Regions from separate parts of the Klebsiella variicola genome, predicted to be linked through region 4. Evidence: predicted binding sites of a transcription regulator. Region 4 holds the regulator's gene; each other region holds the start of a gene.
The links. Region 4 encodes CRP, which controls carbon source genes, mostly activating them, when cyclic AMP is high. Its sites were predicted from a motif close to ATGTGANNNNNNTCACAT; they were not measured.
Positions count from the first base shown of each region.

Region 1: a site for CRP is predicted at 4,308-4,325, ahead of SP68_RS24035 (YjcB family protein). Genes of this name have one in related genera too.
Region 2: a site for CRP is predicted at 2,734-2,751, ahead of garD (galactarate dehydratase). Genes of this name have one in related genera too.
Region 3: a site for CRP is predicted at 2,294-2,311, ahead of udp (uridine phosphorylase). Genes of this name have one in related genera too.

Region 1 covers NZ_CP010523.2:5,141,854-5,147,638, forward strand. The annotation lists gene SP68_RS24010 (NCS2 family permease) at 1-161, opposite strand, end outside; gene SP68_RS24015 (glutathione S-transferase family protein) at 552-1,220, opposite strand; gene soxR (redox-sensitive transcriptional activator SoxR) at 1,480-1,938, opposite strand; gene soxS (superoxide response transcriptional regulator SoxS) at 2,023-2,352, shown strand; gene SP68_RS24030 (EAL domain-containing protein) at 2,337-3,941, opposite strand; gene SP68_RS24035 (YjcB family protein) at 4,450-4,731, shown strand; gene SP68_RS24040 (ABC transporter permease) at 4,778-5,635, opposite strand; gene SP68_RS24045 (ABC transporter permease) at 5,632-5,785, opposite strand, start outside.
Region 2 covers NZ_CP010523.2:595,529-601,313, reverse strand. The annotation lists gene garK (glycerate 2-kinase) at 1-581, opposite strand, end outside; gene garR (2-hydroxy-3-oxopropionate reductase) at 646-1,536, opposite strand; gene garL (2-dehydro-3-deoxyglucarate aldolase) at 1,563-2,333, opposite strand; gene garD (galactarate dehydratase) at 2,857-4,428, shown strand; gene SP68_RS02850 (sugar kinase) at 4,483-5,433, opposite strand; gene SP68_RS02845 (DeoR/GlpR family DNA-binding transcription regulator) at 5,433-5,785, opposite strand, start outside.
Region 3 covers NZ_CP010523.2:5,290,566-5,296,350, forward strand. The annotation lists gene rmuC (DNA recombination protein RmuC) at 1-1,273, opposite strand, end outside; gene udp (uridine phosphorylase) at 1,409-2,170, opposite strand; gene SP68_RS24705 (dienelactone hydrolase family protein) at 2,443-3,255, shown strand; gene metE (5-methyltetrahydropteroyltriglutamate--homocysteine S-methyltransferase) at 3,311-5,575, opposite strand.
Region 4 covers NZ_CP010523.2:412,007-417,791, forward strand. The annotation lists gene SP68_RS01835 (YccS/YhfK family putative transporter) at 1-835, opposite strand, end outside; gene crp (cAMP-activated global transcriptional regulator CRP) at 887-1,519, opposite strand; gene SP68_RS01845 (OsmC family protein) at 1,826-2,230, shown strand; gene SP68_RS01850 (phosphoribulokinase) at 2,286-3,155, opposite strand; gene SP68_RS01855 (YheU family protein) at 3,192-3,410, opposite strand; gene SP68_RS01860 (hydrolase) at 3,407-4,366, opposite strand; gene SP68_RS01865 (ABC transporter ATP-binding protein) at 4,631-5,785, opposite strand, start outside.

The sequences.
Region 1 (5,785 bases), 790 kb from region 4:
CCCGCTTTACCGAGCATGCCCGGCACCACGATGACGGAGTAAACCATCGCCAGAAAGGTAGTAAGACCTGCAACAATCTCCTGACGCACGGTGCTACCGCGCGCCGAAATTTTAAACCAGGCGTCTAATGAACCGCCGGTACGCGCTGAAGGCGTAGACATAGAAAACTTCCCCTGAAAATTTTTATTGTTCGTTGATATGCGTGGTGGACCCTCCACTGCCAGTTAAACGCGATCTCCTTGTACCGAATCGCAGCGCCAGGGGGGCTGCAAAAAAGCAAACGTTTAACTCCGCGCATACACTACGGTGTGTCAACCTTATCTCCTCCCCCTGGATAGCAGAAAAAAGAGGGAGCAAAACAGAAAGGCAAACGATTATCCGGCCTTTAGATAACCCTTTTCAACCGATGTTTATCGTATTTCGCTAAATTTCGCTTATGACGAGCAGAAAATAACCAGACGATGCGCAAACGTTATCGTCTATGCGCAATCCGCTAACAAATTTTTAGTGAGTTGCTTTCATTTGTCGGCGTCATCGGATCCGCTGATACCTCAGGCGCCGGGTAAGGTGAAGGGACCGCCGCGCTCGATGGCCCGCTGCCAGGCCGGACGCTGCTCCACCCGCTGTCGCCAGGCCTCAATATGGACAAGGTCATGCACGCCACCGCGCGCCAACAGCGCCATCACCGGGAAGCTCATCTGGATATCGGCCATACTTAGACGCTCGCCGGCAAACCATGGCCGCGTGGCAAGATGGTCGTCAATAAACCGCGCATGGGTGGCCAGCTGGGGATCCAGCCACGCTTTCTGAATGCCCTTGCCCAGCAGGGCGCCCAGCGAGCGGACGCCAAAGGGCACAGGGGGTTTACCCAGGCTGGCGAACACCAGCTTCATTAACAGCAGCGGCATCAGCGAGCCTTCGGCATAGTGCAGCCAGAAGCGGTACTGCAGTTTGTCCTCTATCGCCTGCGGCTTCAGCAGCCCGCCGCTGTCCCAGGTCTCCTGCAAATACTCGAGAATGGCCCCGGACTCCGCCAGCACATAGCCGTTGTCTTCCAGCACCGGCGATTTCCCCAACGGATGGACTTTCTTCAGCGCCGCCGGCGCCAGCATCGACTTTTCCCGCTGATAGCGGACTATCTGATAAGGCAGCTGCAGCTCTTCCAGTGCCCACAGTACGCGTTGCGATCGTGATTGATTAAGATGGTGTACCGTCAGCATGGGCCTCTCCCGTGGTTTGTTCAAATTAACTATAGGAACAGGCGCTCATTGCCGGGAAAATTTCGGCAAAATAGTGAGGAAAAAATGACGGCAGCTGCCATAGTTAAAGTGTCGACGCAAACCGGAACCTCCATCAACAGATTGCGCAATACTGAGGGACGTCGATGTCGGGGGAAACCCTCTCGTGAACCAGCGAGATAATGCGAAAGACAAAGACCGGAAAACAACTAAAGCGCCCAGTTGTGGCGCTTTAGTTTTATTATTCCTCTTCCAGCAGCCGGGCGCCGGTCCCCTCTTCCCCCAGCTTATCGCCCGGGTTGCGCAGCGGGCAGTCGCGCCGTGATAAACAGCCGCAGCCGATACAGCCGTCGAGCTGGTCGCGCAACGCCGTCAGGGTATGAATACGCCGGTCCAGCTCCTCACGCCACTGCGATGACAGCATCTTCCACTCTTTTGCGCTGAGGTTGTGCCCTTCCGGCAGTACGCCAAACGCGTCGCCGATGGTCGCCAGCGGGATGCCGATGCGTTGCGCAATTTTGATAATCGCCACCGCGCGCAGGACATCGCGCCGGTAGCGCCGCTGGTTGCCGGCATTCCGCTGGCTATGGATCAGGCCTTTACTCTCATAAAAATGGAGAGCCGAGACCGCCACGCCGGTTCGTTTTGCCACTTCCCCGGGCGTCAGCAGCATTTTGATGCGGGGTGATTTCTTTTCCATAAAGCGCTTTACCTCAAGTTAACTTGAGGAATTATACTCGCCCGCAGACAAAACGACGAATCGAGAATTGAGAGAGGCCGCTTTATGTCCCATCAGGATATTATTCAAACACTGATTGAATGGATTGATGAACATATCGATCAACCACTTAACATTGATATAGTCGCCAGAAAGTCAGGATACTCGAAATGGTATCTGCAGCGGATGTTCCGTACCGTAATGCATCAGACGCTGGGTGATTATATTCGTCAGCGCCGCCTGCTGCTGGCGGCGGAAGCGTTGCGAACCACTCAGCGACCTATCTTTGATATCGCGATGGATCTGGGCTACGTCTCGCAGCAAACCTTCTCCCGGGTGTTCCGCCGCGAGTTCGACCGCACTCCCAGCGACTACCGCCATCAGATCTCCGCGTGACGCGGCGGCTGAGGCCTGCTTATGGGCGTGGGAGCATTCGCTAACCACTGCATAAACTCCCGCGCCGGCATGGCTTTCGCAAACAGCCAGCCCTGACAAAATTGCACGCCGCGCTTGTAGAGCCAGCTTACCTGCTCCGGGGTCTCCACCCCTTCCGCGATAGTTTTTAAACGCAGCCCGCGCGCCATCTCAATGATGTGCTCAGCGATCAGATGGCTGGTGTTGTTGGTGGTCAGCGTATCAACGAAGGTTTTATCGATTTTGAGGATATCGACATTCAGCGCGTGCAGATTATGCAGATTCGAGTAGCCGGTACCGAAATCATCGATCGCAATCTCATAGCCTGCTTCGCGGAACGCCTGGATCACCGGCGTCGTTTTCGCCACGTCGATAAACCCGCGCTCGGTCACTTCGATTTTGATCTGTCCGATGCAGACCGCATAGCTGTGCGCTTTCTCACTGATCTGTGAAATCAGCCGCGCCGAGTGGAAATCGGACGCAGAGAGATTGATCGCCACATACAGCTGCGGATGGCTGGCAAGAAACTCACCCATTTCATAAAACAGCTCATCCACCACGTAGTCCGTGATCTGGGCAATCATGCCTTCATTTTCCGCCAGCGGGATAAACTCCGCCGGGTTCATCACCGGGCCATCAAACCCCGGCCATCGCAGTAGCGCCTCCGCCCCGACGCAGCGGTTATTTTTAATATCGATAATCGGCTGGTAGTGCAGCCGCAGCTGGCGGCAGCTCAGAGCCCGCTGTAGCATATTGCGCGGCGAGTGATACTGGCGGCGGGTTCGTGTCCACACCAGCACCAGTAAAATACTGCAAATGATCCCCAGCGGCAGCGTCAGGCTCGCCTGGTCACAGAAGTTGTGGTAGTAGCTGGCCCGGGAGGTGGACATGATGACCGCGATCGGCCGGATAGCGGAGCGGGCTATCGTATACACCCGACCATTCTGATTAAAAAAAGCATCGCCTTCGCGAATTAACGCCTGGAGTTCGGCGGGCTCAACATTATTACTCAGCGAGAAAAAGAGGTTGGTTTTAGTATCGAAAACGCCATAGGCTAAATCGCGGTCGCTGGCAATCACCGAGCTGAACGAGTAGGGGTTGACCACCACCACATAGGGCCCCTTCTGCATATAATTCATGGCAAAGCCCGGGTAAAACGGCGTATCCCGATAGTAGTAAATCGCCACATCCGGCTTTTTGGTGTAATTCGCCGCGGGCATCCGCCAGCCGGTCTCGGGATGAGCGGACGTTGAACAGATAAAGCGCTGACCGTTGGCGTAGATCAGATCTTCTACATACAGCAGACCGCGAACAATATGCAGTAAATAACGCTGGTGCTCCGCTGAGCATAGCTCACCACGATACTGGCTGGCTTTAAACCGCGCCTGATCCGCTTCCCGGATGACCATTTCTGTTTTTTGCAGCGCCAGCTGCGAAAATGAGTGCAATTGATCAATGGTTTCGGCTTTGGCCCGCAGCTGGGCAAACCACAATGCCAACATCACCGGCAATAAAATAACCAGCCCCATTCCGACAAGTCTGAGCGCCTTATGCGGCGCACTGTCAGCCATTTACGCTTTCATCCATGCGATATGCCTTAATTAAGGTAGCCCGAACACGTTAGCAATCGCGACTGCGATAGACATCAGCAGATATCTGCCAGCCCTTCAGGGCGTCAGCTTTTCAGCTGGTGGTGTTGAATAATACTTATTTATCAGGTATTCGAAAGATATTCTCGTCAGATTAAGAATAGACGCGCATCTGACTCGGTTTCTCCGTGTAATAAACAGGAACTGGTAATAAAACCCGCAGAATAATAATCATTAGCAAGAGAATGAAAATAAGATAATCGGGTTTTGCTTACCTATATCCACACAAAATCAAAGCTTATTCAGCGCAGCGAAAGCTCATTTTTTGGCTGGCGAATAAAGCATCAAGTGTGATATAGTTCACACAAGTTGATGAAACAGAAATGACGTTTCATCACTCTCTAGTTTGCCAGTCGAGACCAGAGCGCTATGCCATCGTCAGTCGCGCCAGGTCATCCATGGCTCCCCGACTTTCTTTGAGGATAGGTTAATGGCTTCCATTACTACCAGTGTCGTTTTGTTGCGCTGGCCCCTGGTGAGCGCGGTACTGATGTTTCTCGCCAGCTCGTTGAATATCCAGTTACGGAAAAGCGATTATGCCGGTCTGGCAGTGATCTGCAGCTGCCTCGGCCTTGCCGCCGCCTGCTGGTTCGCCACCGGTTTGCTGGGCATCACCCTGATCGATATCGCAAAAATCTGGGGTAATATCAAAGATGTGATGATTGAGGTCATGAGTCAGACGCCGCCAGAATGGCCAATGATGATGACCTGAGGTTAAAAAGCTTCCCACCGGGAAGCTTTTTCGTTTTCTACGGTCCTTACTTCCCCAGTTTCGCCATCATCTCCGGGCGCATAAATTTATGGATCACCACCATAAAGAGCAGCGATGGCACCAGCAAAATCAGCGCCGTAATCGACGAGACCTGATAGTTACCCGACATGCTGGCGTTATAGAGCAGTAGCGGCAGCGTGGTGATATCCGGCGCGCCGACAAAGAAGGTGCCGGTAAACTCATCCAGCGACTCCAGAAAAACGAAGATGCTGGCGGCAACGATCCCCGGCGCCGCCTGCGGCAGCACAATGTGCCAGAAGGTATACACCGGTCCGGCGCCAAGGTTACGCGACGCCCGCGCCAGCAGCGGGTCGATGGATGAGAAGGCTGCCACACAGATCCACACCGAATACATCAGGCCGTGGACGCTATGCACCAGCACCACCCCCGCGATACTGCCGTTCAATCCCCACTGATAAAACAATCGGGCAACATTCATGTATACCGTCAGGTTGGGAAAGGCCTGCGGGATGAGAAACAGCAGCATAAACAGCACCCGCAGCGGCATTTTCCGCCGGGAAAGCGCATAGCCGGCGGGGACGGAAATCAGCAAACAGACCCCCACCGATAACAGGGCGATCAACACGCTGGTTAACAGCGAACCGGACACATCGCTGTATGGATTGAAAACCTGATACCAGTACTTCAACCCCCACTGACTGGGCAGCGAATGGGGAAAATACCAGCTTTCCGCTACGGTCCAGATCAACAGGTTCAGCAACGGGCCAAACATCGCCAGCAGCATAAACAGCAGCAGCAGGGTCTGCAGCGCCAGGCTGGCGCGCACTTTACGGCGCCCTTTTATCCACCATGACGGGGATGAGGCGAGAGTCAGCGCTTTCATGATTCCCCTCCTTTTTGCTGCAGGCTGTGGCGCAGGTAAAACCACGACAGCGCGCCGCAGATCGCCAGCGACACCACACCCAGCGCATTCGCCACCGCGTAATCGCCATAGGAATTCACGCGAAACGCCATATCCACCGTCAGCATCGTC
Region 2 (5,785 bases), 180 kb from region 4:
ACGTCACAGGCCACGTGGATCATCCTGTCACGTAAGCGTGGATCGATGGCGGAAAGATCGATCCGGCTCAGACGGCTCAGGCTACCGCCGCCATGGCCGATCTCCTGCCCCTCGGCGTCACAAAGGCGGGCGCCTAGCGCCTGCATCATGCCCGCTCCACCGTCGTTGGTCGCACTGCCGCCGATACCGATAATGATCCGTTTCGCGCCATGTTCCAGCGCCTGTAATATCAGCTCGCCGGTACCGCGTGAAGTGGTGATGAGAGGGTTGCGTTTTTCGGGCGGAACGAGTCCCAGGCCGCTGGCCGCCGCCATCTCAATAAACGCAGTGACGCCATCGCCGGACATGCCCCAGCAGGCCTCCACTTTCTCGCCCAGCGGGCCAGTCACCCATGCGGAATGTTCCGTTCCCTGCGTCGCGGCAATCATCGCCTCCACCGTTCCCTCGCCGCCGTCGGCGACGGGCATGGAAACATACTGCGCGTCGGGGAAAATTTCACGGAATCCTTTTTCTATCGCCTGAGCTACCTCGGCGGCAGACAGGCTTTCTTTGTAAGAGTCTGGGGCAATGACGATTTTCATAAGTTTGTAGCCTGACCGTGCCGCGCAAGGCAAGAATAACAGGGCGCGTGGTGCGCCCTTCTTGTTAGCGAGTGACTTCCACTTTCGCCAGTTTTTCGTAATAGCACGCCAGCGCGCTATGGTCCGCGGTGCCCAGACCGTCCGCACGCAGCGCCTGCATCATCTCCATTACCGCCGCCGTCAGCGGTAGCTGAGCGCCCACGCCATGGGACGTATCCAGGGCGTTCGCCAGATCTTTAATATGCAGGTCGATACGGAATCCCGGCTTGAAGTTACGATCCATCACCATCGGCGCTTTGGCATCCAGCACGGTACTGCCCGCCAGGCCGCCACGGATCGCCTGATATACCAGATCCGGATTGACGCCAGCTTTGGTCGCCAGAGTCAGCGCTTCAGACATCGCCGCGATGTTCAGGGCGACAATCACCTGGTTAGCCAGTTTGGTGACGTTGCCCGCGCCGATGTCGCCGGTATGCACCACGGAGCCCGCCATCGCTTTCATCAGATCGTAGTATTTATCAAAGATCGCCTTATCGCCGCCGACCATCACCGACAGGGTGCCGTCGATGGCTTTTGGTTCGCCGCCGCTCACCGGCGCATCCAGCATATCAATACCCTTGGCTTTCAGCGCTTCGCTGATTTCCCGGCTCGCCAGCGGCGCGATAGAGCTCATATCAATCACCACGGTGCCCGGCTTTGCCCCTTCGATAATGCCGTTTTCACCCAGCGCCACCTCTTTCACATGCGGAGAGTTTGGCAGCATGGTGATAATGACGTCGCACTGTTCGGCAATCGCCTTCGGCGTCGTCGCGGTCTCAGCACCCGCGGCAATCACGTCGGCAATCGCTTCCGGGTTACGGTCGGACACCACCAGCGAATAACCTGCTTTCAGCAAATTTTTGCTCATCGGTTTACCCATAATGCCAAGACCGATAAAACCCACTTTGATTGTCATAATGTTCTCTCTCTTCATCCTGGTGATTATTTTTTAAACGCATCAGCAAGTTTCTGCGTTGCTGAGCGGAAGACGCCCAGATCGCTGCCGACGGCGACGAAAGTCGCGCCCCATTCCAGATAGCGGCGCGCATCGGCTTCAACCGGCGCCAGAATGCCACTTGGCTTACCGTGTTTCTTCGCGCTGGCGAAGATATGCTGGATGGCGCGCTGTACCTCAGGATGGGCGGCATTGCCCAGATGACCTAAGGCCGCGGCCAGGTCGCTCGGGCCGACGAACAGGCCGTCGACGCCGTCGGTCGCGGCAATCGCCTCGACGTTGTCCACCCCGGTCTGGCTCTCAATCTGCACCAGAATGGAAATGTTCTTGTTGGACTGGGCGAAGTAGTCCGCCACGGTGCCAAACATATTGCCGCGGTGGGAAACGGAAACCCCGCGGATCCCTTCCGGCGGATAACGGGTCGAAGACACCGCCTGCGCCGCCTGTTCAGCCGTCTCGACAAACGGCACCAGGAAGTTATAGAAGCCGATGTCCAGCATGCGCTTGATGATGATCGGCTCATTGGTCGGCACACGGACTACCTGCGCGCTGGAGCTGCCCTTCAGCGCCATCAGCTGTGGGATAAGCGTGGTCACGTCGTTCGGCGCGTGTTCCGCATCCAGCACCAGCCAGTCGAAACCGGCCAGACCCAGCACCTCAGTGCTGATCGGGTTAGCCAGCGCGCACCAGCAGCCAATCTGCACCTGATGAGCCGCCAGCGCGGCCTTAAATTTGTTCGGGAAAATTGCGTTATCCATGATGTTTACCTTGCGTTAATCGTTGCTTACTTCTGCAATTCCAGGCGTTTAATCTCGCGAACCATAAATATAATCAGCAGAATAAAATAGCGAGTTGGTATTCCTTGTTTCTCATCCCATCCAGGATCATGAAGATATTCATCAAACACAGAACACCTTTTATTATTTTTTTAATCGGGTTCTTTATTTGTTAAATAGACGATATCAACGCTCTCTTATTGCCTATCGGCTACCTCAAAAACATGACACAGTATAATCAGCCTGCCATCGCCAGACACCATGCATAATCACAATATAAATGTCTTATCTGACGCTTTAGTTAGGCAAATGCCACAAGTCATGGGCGCTAATCCACAGTTCTCATGATTGCCTGTCGGTGCGTGAGCGTTGTCGCCAAGAGGGGTGACACAGATCACATTTTAAAGCCATTACTCCTGACATTCTTTATTTCATTATTCTTTTCTACAGCACCAGAATGACCATTTCATTCTTTTTTTAGCACCTGTTTGGAGATGACTGGACAATGGCTGACATTGCAATTCGACAACAATCGCCAACCGCGTTTTATATTAAAGTTGACCCGACAGATAACGTGGCGATTATTGTTAACGATCGGGGATTGACCGCCGGAACACGTTTCCCGGACGGCCTGACGCTCGTCGAACACATCCCACAGGGTCATAAAGTAGCCCTGGTGGATATCCCTGCCCGCGGTGAAATCATCCGCTACGGAGAAGTAATTGGCTTCGCCGTGCGCGACATCCCACAGGGAAGCTGGATTGACGAATCGCTGGTGGAACTGCCCACCGCCCCGCCGTTGAACAGCCTGCCGCTGGCGACCAAAGTGCCTGAACCCCTACCGCCGCTGGAAGGCTATACCTTTGAAGGGTACCGCAATGCCGATGGCTGCGTGGGCACCAAGAACCTGCTGGGCATCACCACCAGCGTGCACTGTGTTGCGGGCGTGGTTGATTATGTGGTGAAAATCATTGAACGCGACCTGCTGCCGAAATACCCCAACGTCGACGGCGTGGTAGGCCTGAACCACCTCTACGGTTGCGGCGTGGCGATTAATGCACCGGCGGCGGTAGTGCCAATTCGCACTATCCACAATATCGCCCTCAACCCGAATTTCGGCGGTGAGGTGATGGTCATTGGCCTCGGCTGTGAAAAGCTGCAGCCGGAACGCCTGCTGCAGGGCACGGAAGACGTCAAAAGTATCCCGGTGGACAGCGCCAGCATCGTCAGCCTGCAGGATGAAAAGCATGTTGGTTTTAAATCGATGGTCGATGACATTCTGCAGGTCGCCGAGTGCCACCTGGCGAAACTGAACCAGCGCCAGCGGGAAACCTGTCCGGCTTCAGAGCTGGTGGTCGGCATGCAGTGCGGCGGCAGCGACGCCTTCTCCGGTGTGACCGCCAACCCGGCGGTGGGTTATGCATCCGACCTGCTGGTGCGCTGCGGCGCGACGGTGATGTTCTCGGAAGTGACCGAAGTCCGCGACGCCATCCATCTGTTAACCCCGCGGGCGATTAACGAAGAGGTGGGCAAACGCCTGCTGGAAGAGATGGCCTGGTACGATAACTATCTCGACATGGGCAAAACCGACCGCAGCGCCAACCCCTCCCCCGGCAACAAAAAAGGCGGCCTGGCTAACGTGGTGGAAAAAGCGCTGGGTTCTATTGCTAAATCAGGGAAAAGCGCCATCGTCGAGGTGCTCTCTCCAGGCCAGCGCCCGACCAAACGCGGCCTGATTTATGCCGCTACCCCCGCCAGCGATTTTGTCTGCGGCACCCAGCAGGTCGCCTCTGGCATTACCGTGCAGGTGTTCACCACCGGTCGCGGCACGCCGTATGGCCTGATGGCGGTACCCGTAATAAAAATGGCGACCCGTACCGAGCTGGCCAACCGCTGGTATGATTTAATGGACATTAACGCCGGGACCATCGCCACTGGCGAAGAGACGATTGAGGATGTCGGGCGGAAGCTGTTCGAATTTATTCTCGACGTCGCCAGCGGACGCAAGAAAACTTTCTCCGATCAATGGGGCCTGCACAACCAGCTGGCGGTGTTTAACCCGGCGCCGGTGACCTGATCGAGAGCGTGAGAATTTAACTACTTTTAGCCCGGATTTATCCGGGCTTGTTGGTTACGGATGCTGTGCGGCAAGGAAAGCGCGGATCTGCGCCTGCGTCGAGGTGCCTTCCATGGGGCCGCGTTGGCTAATCGCCAACGAGCCGCTGGCGTTTGCCCATCTCAGCGCCTCCTGCGGCGTGGCGCCATTGAGGAACAGGCTGACAAAGGTGGCGCCAAAGCAATCCCCGGCACCAGTCGGATCCACCACCGGCACGTTGAAGCCGGCGACATGGTGTGTCTCGTTGGCGCTAAAGTAGCTGGCGCCACGCGGCCCACGTTTAATCACCACATGCTTCACGCCGCGTTTCAATAGCTTATCAACCAGGATCTGCTCATTGCGCTCCGGATTGAGGCCAAAATAATCCAGCTCACCGTCGCTCGGCAGGAAAATATCGGTGTAATCGAGAATGTATTCAAACGCCTGCGACATCTCGGGAATGTTCAGCATCTCTTTGCGAATGTTTGGGTCGAACGACACCGTACCGTTGCGGCCTTTAATGTTTTCAATCGCTTTACGCATCGCATCGATAATACGGAACGAGAACAGCGACGATCCCATAATATGAAAATGCTGACACTGATTTAGCAGCGCCTCATCAATGTGGTCGGCAGTCAGCAAACCGCAGGCGCTGTTAGGCATATTAAAAATAAAATCGCGCTGCGCCTGGCTACGATAGCTGACGAAGGCGCTACCGGTGGTCGCTTTCTGCAGCATGGCGATACCGTTGACGTTAACGCCATCTTTCTCCAGACGCGCAATATTCATCTCGCCAAATGCGTCGTTGCCCACGCAGCTAAACAACACAGAGCCAAAACCCAGCTTTGCCACCTGATCGGCAAAGATTGCCGGCGCCCCGCTGGGATAGGGCCCCCAAAATTCACCGGGGCGGGAAAAACCCTGATTCTCTTCCTTGGCGAGAAACTCCACCAGCAGTTCGCCGATGGTGCAAATGGTTACGTTCATCACCGCTCCTGGTTTGTCTTATGCAAAGCCGTGTTGAGCCATGTCAGGCATTCATTGTTGGTATAGCTGTTGGTCAAACCCGCAGCGAGGAAGCAGGCATGGTACTCTGCCGCGACGACCTGCGGGGTCACCACGCTGCTGATCTGTTGCAATTCACCGACAGCATAACGTTTCTCACCGTAGACCGGTCTGGACGCAACAATCGCGATAACTCTTTCGCTCTGCGCCACAGCCTCATTCAGTAGATGTGCTGTGGCCTCGTTACGCACGCTCAGCGTACCGTCTTCGGCAATATGATCCACCGCAATCAGCGCATGTGATGGCCGGTAATGACCTAACGCTTTCAGCGCCA
Region 3 (5,785 bases), 640 kb from region 4:
AGGCTTCCGCCTGGGCCAGCAGGTTCCCGCGCCCGGAAGCGAGCTTTTTCATCGCCTGGCGATAGTTCTCTTGCGCCTTATCCAGACTCTGGCCGATGGCGGACATATCATCCACAAACAGGCGCATTTTGTCGTAAAGGCGCCCCGCCCGCTCGGCGATCTTCTGCGCGTTGCGGCTCTGATGCTCATAGCGCCACAGATTGGCGATAGTACGCAGGGCTACCAGCAGCGTCGTCGGGCTGACCAGCATGATATTATTTTGCAACGCCTCGCTGATGAGCTCGGGCTGACGGTCGATGGCCACCAGGAACGCCGGCTCGACGGGAATAAACATCAGCACGTAGTCGAGAGAGCGCAGCCCCGGCAGTTGTTGATAATCCTTGCGTCCCAGCAGGCGAATATGGTTTCGCACCGAGGCAAGATGTTCCTGCAGCGCGACTTCGCGGGTGTAGTCGTCTTCGGCGTTGAAATAGCGCTCATAGGCGACCAGGGTCATTTTGGCGTCTATCACCACGTCCTTGCCCTGCGGCAGGCGGACAATGACGTCCGGCTGCATCCGCGAGCGGTTATCGGTCTCGATACTGACCTGGGTCTGGTACTCATAGCCTTCGCGCAGGCCGGAAGCCTCCAGCACGCGGGTTAAGACCACTTCCCCCCAGTTGCCCTGGGTTTTGTTATCACCTTTCAGCGCTTTCGTCAGGTTCAGTGCCTCCTGCGCCATCTGCGCGTTCAGCTGCTGAAGATTGCGGATCTCATGCGCCAGGGTGTGCCTTTCCCGCGCCTCCTGGCCAAAGCTCTCCTGCACCTGGCGGCGGAACCCGTCGAGCTGTTCGCGCAGCGGGGTCAGCAGACCATGCAGACTCAGGCGGTTTTGCTCATCGACGCGCCGGTTGCTGTGTTCGAAAATACGGTTGGCGAGGTTTTCAAACTGCTCGCTCAGGCGCTGCTCGCTGTTAACCATCTGACGGATCTTATCTTCCGCATGCAGCTGGGTGGATTCGAGCCGGGTGGTGACCTCACGCAGATCGGCCTCCAGCGAGGTATTGATATCCCGCAGACTGCGCAGCTCATTGTTCAGCAGCTCGCACTCCTCACGCCAGTGGGCCTCCTGCACCAGCTGCTGACGGGCGGCGCTCAGCTCAATATCCAGCTCTCGCCGCTCCTCAATGAGATCGGCCCGGATTTGGTCGGCGCGCGCTTTGGTTGCCAGCCAGCCGACCATTAACCCGGCAGCCAGTGCGATAACCGCGCTGATAATGATTGAGAGATCCACGACGCCCCCTGCGATAACCTGATGGCACAAAATAGAATTGTGCTGTACAAACGTCCAGTTTAAAAGGGATTTCCTGCGAGGAGCAACGCAAAAAAGAAAGGCCGGAGGATCCGGCCTGACAGAGAAGGGGTTGAATTACAGCAGACGACGCGCCGCTTCCACGACGATTTTGACCGCGTGGCTTTCGGTTTGCTTCATGGTTTCGGCGTTAGGGATCTCTTGCTGGGTACGGTTCACAATAACCCCGGCGACCATCCCGGCACGCAGGCCCTGGCTGGCGCACATGGTCAGCAGCGTGGCGGATTCCATTTCATAGTTCATCACGCCCATTGCCTGCCACTCTTCCATTGAGCCCTTGAAGCGGCTCACCACGCGGCCGGAGAAGGTGTCGTAACGCTCCTGGCCTGGGTAGAAGGTATCCGAAGAGGCGGTCACGCCGATATGGGTGGTGGCACCAATAGATTTCGCCGCTTCCACCAGCGCGGTGGTGCAGGCGAAGTCTGCGACGGCCGGGAACTCCATCGGCGCGAAGTGCAGGCTGGCGCCGTCCAGGCGAACGGAAGCGGTCGTAACCAGCACATCGCCAACGTTAATGTGCGGTTGAATCGCGCCGGTGGTGCCGATACGCAGGAAGGTACGCACGCCCAGCTGCGCCAGCTCTTCCACGGCGATAGAAGTCGACGGGCCGCCGATGCCGGTAGAGCAGACGATCACCGGCTTGCCGTCCAGCTCCGCGCGCCAGGAGGTAAATTCGCGGTGGGATGCCAGCTTGACCGGCTTATCCATCAGCGCGGCGATCTTTTCCACACGCTCCGGATCGCCAGGGACGATAGCCAGCGTAGCCCCTTGTAAATCGTTCTTGGTGAGGCCGAGATGAAAAACATCAGACTTGGACATAAAAAACTCCTCTGTGGGTCGAATTATCAGCAGAAGCAAAACGGTACTGTACAGAAGCCCCTGGCAACATTTTGTGATGATAGTCACCAAGACCAATAATGATTGCAGTTGTTTTTCAGTAAATAGTGATACACATCACATTAACAAGTTATATTCATCGTCACAGAACAAAAGATAGCCGCTTTCAGGCACTGTGCTTTATTACCGCCCGAACTAAAGGTAAAGGGTCTATAGTTATTGATGCGCTAATAAATAAGGGTACGGAGAATACCATGACCACCACCAAGCAACCTGGATTCGCACCTGCAGCTTCACCACACGCCGCCACCGCCGTTCATACGCCGGAAGAGCATATTATCGCCGGAGAGACGTCTATTCCCTCTCAGGGTGAAAACATGCCGGCCTACCACGCCCGCCCGAAAAATGCCGACGGTCCGCTGCCGATCGTTATCGTGGTACAGGAAATTTTCGGCGTGCATGAACATATTCGCGATCTTTGTCGCCGCCTGGCGCAGGAAGGCTATCTGGCTATTGCGCCTGAATTGTACTTCCGTCAGGGCGATCCGAATGAGTACCACGATATCCCGACCCTGTTCAAAGAGCTGGTTACCAAGGTGCCGGACGCGCAGGTGCTGGCGGATCTCGACCATGTCGCCAGCTGGGCGGCGCGCCACGGCGGCGATGCCCATCGTCTGCTAATCACCGGCTTCTGCTGGGGCGGACGCATTACCTGGCTGTATGCCGCGCATAACCCGCAACTGAAGGCAGGCGTGGCCTGGTACGGCAAGCTGGTGGGAGAAAAATCGCTGAATTCACCGAAGCATCCGGTAGATATCGCGGTCGATCTCAACGCCCCGGTGCTTGGTCTGTACGGCGCTAAAGACGCCAGTATTCCACAGGACACCATCGAGACCATGCGTCAGGCGCTGCGGGCGGCCAACGCCACAGCGGAAATCGTGGTCTATCCCGAAGCCGATCATGCCTTTAACGCCGACTATCGCGCCAGCTATCATGAAGAGTCAGCCAAAGACGGCTGGCAGCGCATGCTCGCGTGGTTTGCCCAGTATGGCGGTAAAAAAGGGTAATCACCCGATGCAAAAAAAGGAGGCAAATGCCTCCTTATTATTTTTCGCCTGACTATCAGGCGGATTCGCGCAGATTCTGCGCCGCTTGCACCATATTCGCCAGCGCGGCGCGGGTTTCCGGCCAGCCGCGAGTTTTCAGGCCGCAGTCCGGGTTAACCCACAGCCGCTCCGCCGGGATACGCTGCGCGGCTTTTGCCAGCAGCGCTTCTATCCACTCCACGCTCGGCACGTTCGGCGAGTGAATATCATATACCCCCGGCCCGATCTCATTGGGATACTCGAACGCTTCGAACGACTCCAGCAGCTCCATATCGGACCGCGAGGTTTCAATGGTGATCACGTCGGCATCCAGCGCGGCAATGGAGTCCATGATGTCGTTGAACTCGCAATAGCACATGTGGGTGTGGATCTGCGTGTCGTCTTTGGCGACCGCAGCATTAAGGCGGAAGGCTTCCACACCCCACTGCAGATAGGAATCCCAGTCGCTGCGCTTCAGCGGTAACCCTTCGCGCAGCGCCGGCTCATCAATCTGGATGATGCCGATCCCCGCCGCTTCCAGATCCGCCACTTCATCACGCAGGGCCAGCGCAATCTGTTTCGCGATGGTTTCACGGCTGACATCTTCCCGCGGGAAGGACCAGCACAGAATGGTCACCGGTCCAGTGAGCATCCCTTTCACTGGCTTGTCGGTCAGCGACTGCGCGTACTTCGCCCAGTCGACGGTGATCGCCTGCGGACGGCTGACGTCGCCGATCACCACCGGCGGCTTCACGCAACGGGAACCATAGCTCTGCACCCAGCCGTTTTGCGTGAAGATAAAACCGTCCAGATGTTCACCGAAGTATTCCACCATGTCGTTCCGCTCGGCTTCTCCGTGCACCAGTACGTCTAAACCTAACCGCTCCTGCTCGACGATCGCCTGCTTAATATGTTCCGCAATCCCCGTCCGATAATGACTGGCGTCAAGGTTGCCCTTTTTGAAGTCCAGGCGCAGACCGCGGATCTCCGTCGTTTGCGGGAATGACCCGATGGTGGTGGTCGGCCATTTCGGCAGGTTAAAGCGCTGGCGCTGTGCCTGCGCGCGAACCTCATAGGGGCTGGCACGCTGGCTGTCCTGAGCGGTGATCGCCGCCAGCCGTTTTTCCACTTCCGCGTTGTGCACGCGGGTCGAATGGCGACGGGCCTGGATTGGCGCGCTCCACTCGGTAATCGCCGCCGTATCGCCGCTGTTCAGCGCATCGCGCAGCAGCGCCAGCTCGCCGCATTTCTGCAGCGCGAAGGCAAACCAGCTCTTCACTTCCGCATCAAGGCGCGTCTCCACGCTCAGATCGATCGGGCTATGCAGCAGAGAACAGGATGACGCGACCCAGAGGTCGCGTTTACCGACGAGGTCTTTAATTTGCGCATACTTTTCGGTGAGATCGGCGCGCCAGACGTTGCGCCCATTGATCAGACCCGCAGACAGCAGCCAGTCGGCCGGCAGGCGGTTGTGCAGCTCGGCAACATCATCTTTGCCGTGCACCAGATCGACGTGCAGCCCCTGGACCGGTAGCGCAGCAATGGTCGCGAGATTGTCACTAATGCCTTCAAAATAGGTGGTCAGCAGCAGTTTCACCTGGCCCTGCAGGGCGTCATAAGCCGGTTTAAAGGCCTCCAGCCACGCTGGCGGCAGCTCCAGCACCAGCGCCGGTTCATCAATCTGCACCCACTCGATGCCGCGCTTCGCCAGTTCGGCCAGCACCTGCTGGTAAACCGGCAGGATGTCATTCAGCAGGCTCAGACGGTCAAACGGTTCACCTTTCACTTTACCCAGCCACAGGTACGTTACCGGCCCCAGCAGCACGGGCTTGATCTTGTGGCCCAGCGCCAGCGCTTCGTCTACTTCATCCAGCAGTTGGGTCCAGGTCAGTTTGAACTGCTGGCCCTTCACGAACTCCGGCACCATGTAGTGATAGTTGGTGTTAAACCATTTGGTCATTTCCGCAGCGGCGGCCGGTTCGCCAGTCGGCGCACGGCCGCGGCCAATGCGGAACAGGGTATCGATATCGATGGATCCGTCTTTGTTCTGATGACGAGCCGGCACGTTGCCAAGCAGCAGGCTGGTAGTCAGAACATGGTCGTACCAGGCGAAATCCCCCACCGGCAGCAGATCAACGCCCGCCTGTTTCTGCTGCTCCCAGTGGCGGGCACGCAGCTCACGGCCTACTGTCAGCAGTTCCTCGCGAGTGGCGTTGCCCGCCCAGTAGCTCTCTTGCGCTTTTTTCAGCTCGCGGCGCAGGCCAACGCGAGGAAAACCGAGGGTGTGGTTAATAATTGTCATTTTTGTTCCTCTCTTATTTCATTGAATCTGAAGAAAAACTCTAAATAGTTCGGCTTGCAGGAAGGCGGCAACGATGCGCATCCCCAGGAGCTTACTGAAGTAAGTGACTGGGGTAAGCGAGGCAGCCAACGCATCTGCAAGTCGAAATATGACGAGTTTTAGACGTCCAGATGTTTACACATCCATAATTGACAGTTACTGTATATTCCT
Region 4 (5,785 bases):
GCACGCGCAGGCGGGCAGCGACGGTTTGCGCATTCCAGCGGATCACCGCTTCGGCATGGCTGCGTTCCACCAGCTTTTGTACCTCTTCTGGCTGATGCAGGCTAACCGAAATATGTTCCTGTAGATCCAGCCCAACCTGGAACGCCCGCAGCAGACGCTTGTGGTCGTTGCGTTGGTTGGCGGCCAGCATATGCATCTGCTGATAGCACTGGGTAATCAGGTCGACTACCTTCTGCTGGCGGGTGAGCAGCGGCGGCAGGGCGGTCGACGGATCGGTATGCTGGGTCAACAGACTGTATTTGGCTTCACAATAGTCAGCCAGTTCCCGGTAAAGCAGGCTGAGCGACTCCCGCAGCGGCTGTTCGCGCCACAGCCAGAACCAGAGCCAGTTAAACACGCCGTACCACAGCGTACCGAAAGCGTAGATCAGCAGTGGTTCCCAGATGGGCATATTGCCCGCCAGGCTCAGGGTAAAGATAGCGGCGATCAGCGACGCGGGCAGCAGGCGCGCGTGCAGCGAACTGATCTCCGCGGTGACGCCGAGCAATAGCGCCAGGCCGCTGAGAATAAGCGGCAGGGGAATGGCCTGAGCGAGCAGCAACTGCACCACCAGACTGCATCCGGCAAACAGACAGCCGCCGATAATCAGACGTTTGAAAAAGCGCTTATGTGGGGTATCAAGACCGGCAATGTTGCAGCAGGCGGGCACTAAGGAAAACAACAGCCCCTGCTGGAGATGGCCGAGCAGAAGACCGATGGCCACAGGCAGACACAGCACCAGCGTTTGCCGCAGTGCATAGTTGACTTCCGGGTGGTAAATCAGCCTGCGCCACATGAGGGAAAAACAAGAACGGCGTACTGCAGGAGCAATACGCCGCTTAGCAACTTAACGGGTGCCGTAGACGACGATAGTTTTACCGTGTGCGGAAATCAGGTTCTGATCTTCCAGCATTTTCAAAATACGGCCAACCGTTTCACGAGAGCAGCCGACGATCTGACCAATTTCCTGACGGGTAATTTTAATTTGCATACCGTCCGGGTGGGTCATGGCATCGGGTTGCTTCGCCAGGTTCAGCAGCGTCTGGGCGATACGGCCCGTCACGTCGAGGAAGGCGAGGTTGCCCACTTTCTCAGACGTGACCTGCAGACGGCGAGCCATTTGCGAAGAGAGGCGCATCAGAATGTCCGGGTTAACCTGGATCAGCTGACGGAATTTCTTATAAGAGATTTCGGCCACTTCACATGCGGTTTTCGCCCGTACCCAGGCGCTACGCTCCTGACCCTCTTCAAACAGGCCTAATTCACCGATGAAATCGCCCTGGTTGAGGTAGGAGAGGATCATCTCTTTACCTTCTTCATCCTTGATGAGTACAGCCACGGAGCCTTTAACGATGTAGTACAGCGTTTCTGCTTTTTCACCCTGGTGGATCAGCGTGCTCTTTGATGGGTACTTATGAATGTGGCAATGAGACAAGAACCATTCAAGGGTAGGGTCTGTTTGCGGTTTGCCAAGCACCATGCGCGGTTATCCTCTGTTATAAGCTATCTCCGGGCGCCGACACTACACGGCGTCCGGGCATGCAATCGTATTGTTTCCCTATACCTGGGAAGCTGGCTGATGATTTTTCGACAGCCCGTAATGTGAACTCCTCTGCATACATGCAGTACATCAATGTAATACTGTAGCATCCAGACTGTTTTAGCATAGCTTTCGCCGCATGTCTCCTGGTGTCTCGCTTCAGCATGACGCAGGTCGCCTTCCGTTGCGAGAATTGTTATGTGCGCGTAATCTGACAGGAAAATTGCGATACTGGAGTTAAATTTTATGCAAGCGCGTGTGAAATGGGTTGAAGGGTTAACCTTTATCGGGGAGTCCGCGTCAGGACACCAGATTCTGATGGATGGCAACTCCGGGGATAAGGCACCCAGCCCGATGGAGATGGTGCTGATGGCGGCGGGCGGTTGCAGTGCGATCGATGTGGTTTCTATTCTGCAAAAAGGTCGCCATGAGGTGACCAACTGCGAAGTGAAGCTGACGTCGGAGCGCCGCGAAGAGGCGCCGCGTCTGTTTACGCATATTAATCTGCACTTTATCGTCACCGGTAAGGCGCTGAAAGATGCCGCGGTCTCCCGGGCGGTGGATCTGTCGGCAGAGAAATACTGCTCGGTGGCGCTGATGCTGGAAAAAGCGGTGAAGATCACCCACTCCTATGAAGTGATCGAGGCGTAGTCTTCGCCTGCCGTTGTGAAGCATCTCAACCCCGGCCTGGCCGGGGTTTTTTCTGTTAGCCGATCTTGCGGCCTTCCATCAGGCGCTCGACCAGCGGCGTCATGATAAGCTCCATCGCCAGCCCCATTTTACCGCCCGGCACCACCAGCGTGTTCATGTGCGAGATAAACGACCCCTGCAGCATCGCCAGCAGCCAGGGGAAGTCGATATTCTGCAGGTTACGGAAATGGATCACCACAAAGCTCTCGTCCAGCGAGGGAATAGTTTTCGCGGCAAACGGGTTGGAAGTGTCTACCGTCGGCACGCGCTGAAAGTTGATATGGGTGCGGGAAAATTGCGGGGTAATGAAGTTGATGTAGTCTTCCATCGAGCGGACGACTGAGTCCATCACCGCCTCCCGGGAGTGGCCGCGCTCGCTGGTGTCGCGAATAAGCTTTTGGATCCACTCGAGGTTAACGATAGGCACTACGCCGACCAGCAGGTCGACATGGCTGGCGACATCATGATGCGGCGTGACAACCCCGCCGTGCAGCCCCTCATAGAACAGTACGTCTGTCGGCTCCGGCAGCGGCTGCCAGGGGGTGAAAGTCCCTGGCACCTGATTCCACGGTACGGCTTCGTCATAGGTATGCAGGTATTTCCGCGACTGGCCTTTTCCGTGGCGGCCATAGTCGATAAAGGTCTGCTCCAGCAGGCCAAAGTCGTTCGCCTCCGGGCCAAAGTAGCTGATATGTTTGCCCTGATCCCGCGCCTTGCGGATCGCCATGTCCATTTCCGGGCGGGTGTAGCGATGAAAGCTATCGCCTTCCACCTCCGCGGCGTGCAGGTTTAGCTGCGCGAAGATTTTGCGAAAGGCAAGGCTGGTGGTGGTAGTGCCCGCGCCGCTGGAGCCCGTGACGGCGATCACCGGATGTTTGGCAGACATAACAACTCCCTGGTTAAACGATGTAGTGGCGTCGCCTTAGCCGTTAAACAGCGCGCGCGGCATAATATTGACCGTCTCATGCAGTTCCGACCACACAAGGACCGCCTCTCCGCGTTTCAACTGCTGTTTTACATCGGCGACTTTATCGGCAAGTGAACGTTCATGTTCACCATAATCGGTGCCTTCACGTAACACAAAGCTTTCAATCAGGTTATCCAGCGTTTCGGGATCCAGATCCTGCCAGGGAATAATCATACGGCGACCTCCAGCCAACGGTTTAACCAGTCCGGGATGCGTCTTTCCAGCCACATCTCCGGCTTACGCAGGGTGCCGCCGACGAAACCAACGTGGCCGCCTTGCTCAGTTAATTGATACTCAACGTTCGCCGGCAGTTGCTCCTGCGGCGGTATGGAGTGGTGATCCATAAATGGATCGTCTTTCGCGTGAATGATGAGCGTTGGCTTAGTGATATCGCTGAGCCGCGGCATGGCGCTGCATTGCCGGTAATAATCCAGCGCATCGGCGAAACCATGGATTTTGGCGGTGATCATATCGTCAAATTCCCGGATGCGGCGCATCCCTTTAAGCTGGCGTAAATCGACAGGCAGTGAGCCAGGATACGCTTTCAGCTTGCGTGAGGCATTGGCTTTTAACAGATTGAGCAGATAGCGCTGATAAACCCGCGAGAAGCCCTTATCCATATGATAGCTGCAGGCTTCCAGCATAAAAGGCGCGGAGACGATCACCGCCGCATCCAGCGGGCAGCGGTCGCCTTCTTCTGCCAGCAGGCAGCCCAGCATATTGCCGCCTAGTGAATAGCCGACGGCCGCAGTCGGCGCGGGACCAAACTCGCGCTGTAGCCAGTGCAGAAACCAGGTGCCATCTTCTGTTTCGCCGGAGTGATAGATGCGGTTATTGCGGTTAGGTTCGCCGCTGCAGCCGCGGAAATGCATAACCACGCCCAGCCAGTCGCGCTGCATCGCCGCGTGGATCAGACCATGGGCGTACGGGCTGTGCAGGCTTCCTTCGAGACCATGAAAGACGACGAGGCGCGGCTTATGGCGCGCCTGATGCGGGTCTTCGCTCCAGGCCAGATCGACAAAATCGCCGTCCGGCAGCTCAAGGCGCTGCCAGTGCGGGGTAAAGCGCAATTTACGGCGGATCAGCCGCGGCAGCATGGTTTGCAGATGACGATTGCCCACGCCGCGCATCGGATGGAACTCACGCGAATCGTTTTCGGGGGGCGTCATGTCTGTGGGGATGATTTCAACCATAGCACCAGAACAATTAATAAACGTGATGATGACTATACCGCGCAGGGCGCACAGGGGTTAGCCAATATGTGGTCTTGTGGCCAGCGACGCCAGGTTACAGCAAAAACAAATCATTGATGTCACTGATGGCAGGCCATGGAGAGGGCAGAAACCCACCCTGCCAGCGGCATCGTACGCGCAGGCAGGATGAGGAAGTCAATATTAGCCTTCCTGAAGCATCTGCTCCAGCTGCTCCTGGGCCTCCAGCCAGGCCATTTCACACTCCTCCAGCCCGGACTTCGCGCTGGCCTGCTGCTGCAGGCATTCGGTTAGTTCGGCTTTACGTGAGGCGTCATAAAGCTCACTGTCGCCAAGTTTTTCTTCCGCACTGGCCAACTGCGCGTTGAGCTTGTCCATCTCTTTTTCCAGACGGGCGATCTCTTTGCGCAGCGGTTGGGTCTGGCTGCGCAGTTCCGCTTCCCGACGCTTCTGGTCCTTGCGCGCCTGCGCGCTGTTGCCGCTCTCTTTTGGCGCGTCGCTGCTCTGTGATTCCTGTTTTTGCGAGTCGCTGAGCCACTGCTGATAATCTTCCAGATCGCCGTCGAACGGCTCGACTTTACCGTCATGAACGAGGTACAGATCGTCGGTGGTGGAACGGATCAGGTGACGATCGTGCGACACGACAACCAGCGCCCCTTCAAAGTCGATCAGCGCTTCGGTTAAGGCCTGACGCATATCGAGGTCAAGGTGGTTGGTCGGTTCATCGAGCAGCAGCAGGTTAGGGCGCTGCCAGACGATCAGGGCCAGTACCAGGCGCGCTTTTTCTCCACCAGAGAAGCGGCGGGTCTCTTCGCTGACCTTATCGCCCTGGAAACCAAAGCCGCCCAGATAATCACGCAGTTTCTGCTCCAGTTCCTGCGGGGCCAGGCGCGCCAGGTGCTGCAGCGGCGACTCATCGGCACGCAGGAACTCCAGTTGATGCTGGGCGAAGTAGCCGAGCTTGATACCTTTTGCGAGACCGATCTCGCCGCTCACCGGCTGGAGTTCACCCGCCAGCAGCTTAATCAGAGTCGACTTCCCGGCGCCGTTGCGGCCCAGCAGGCCGATGCGCGAGCCCGGCACCAGATTGAGCTTGATGGAGTCGAGGATAATACGCTCGCCGTAACCGGCGCTGACTTTCTCCATTTTCAGTAACGGGTTAGGCAGACTCTCCGGCTGGCGGAAGCTGAAGTGGAACGGGTTATCCACGTGCGCCGGGGCGATAAGCTCCATCCGTTCGAGCATTTTGATACGGCTTTGCGCCTGCTTGGCCTTGGTGGCCTTAGCGCGGAAGCGGTCGATATAGCTTTGCAGATGCGCAACGCGCTGCTGCTGGCT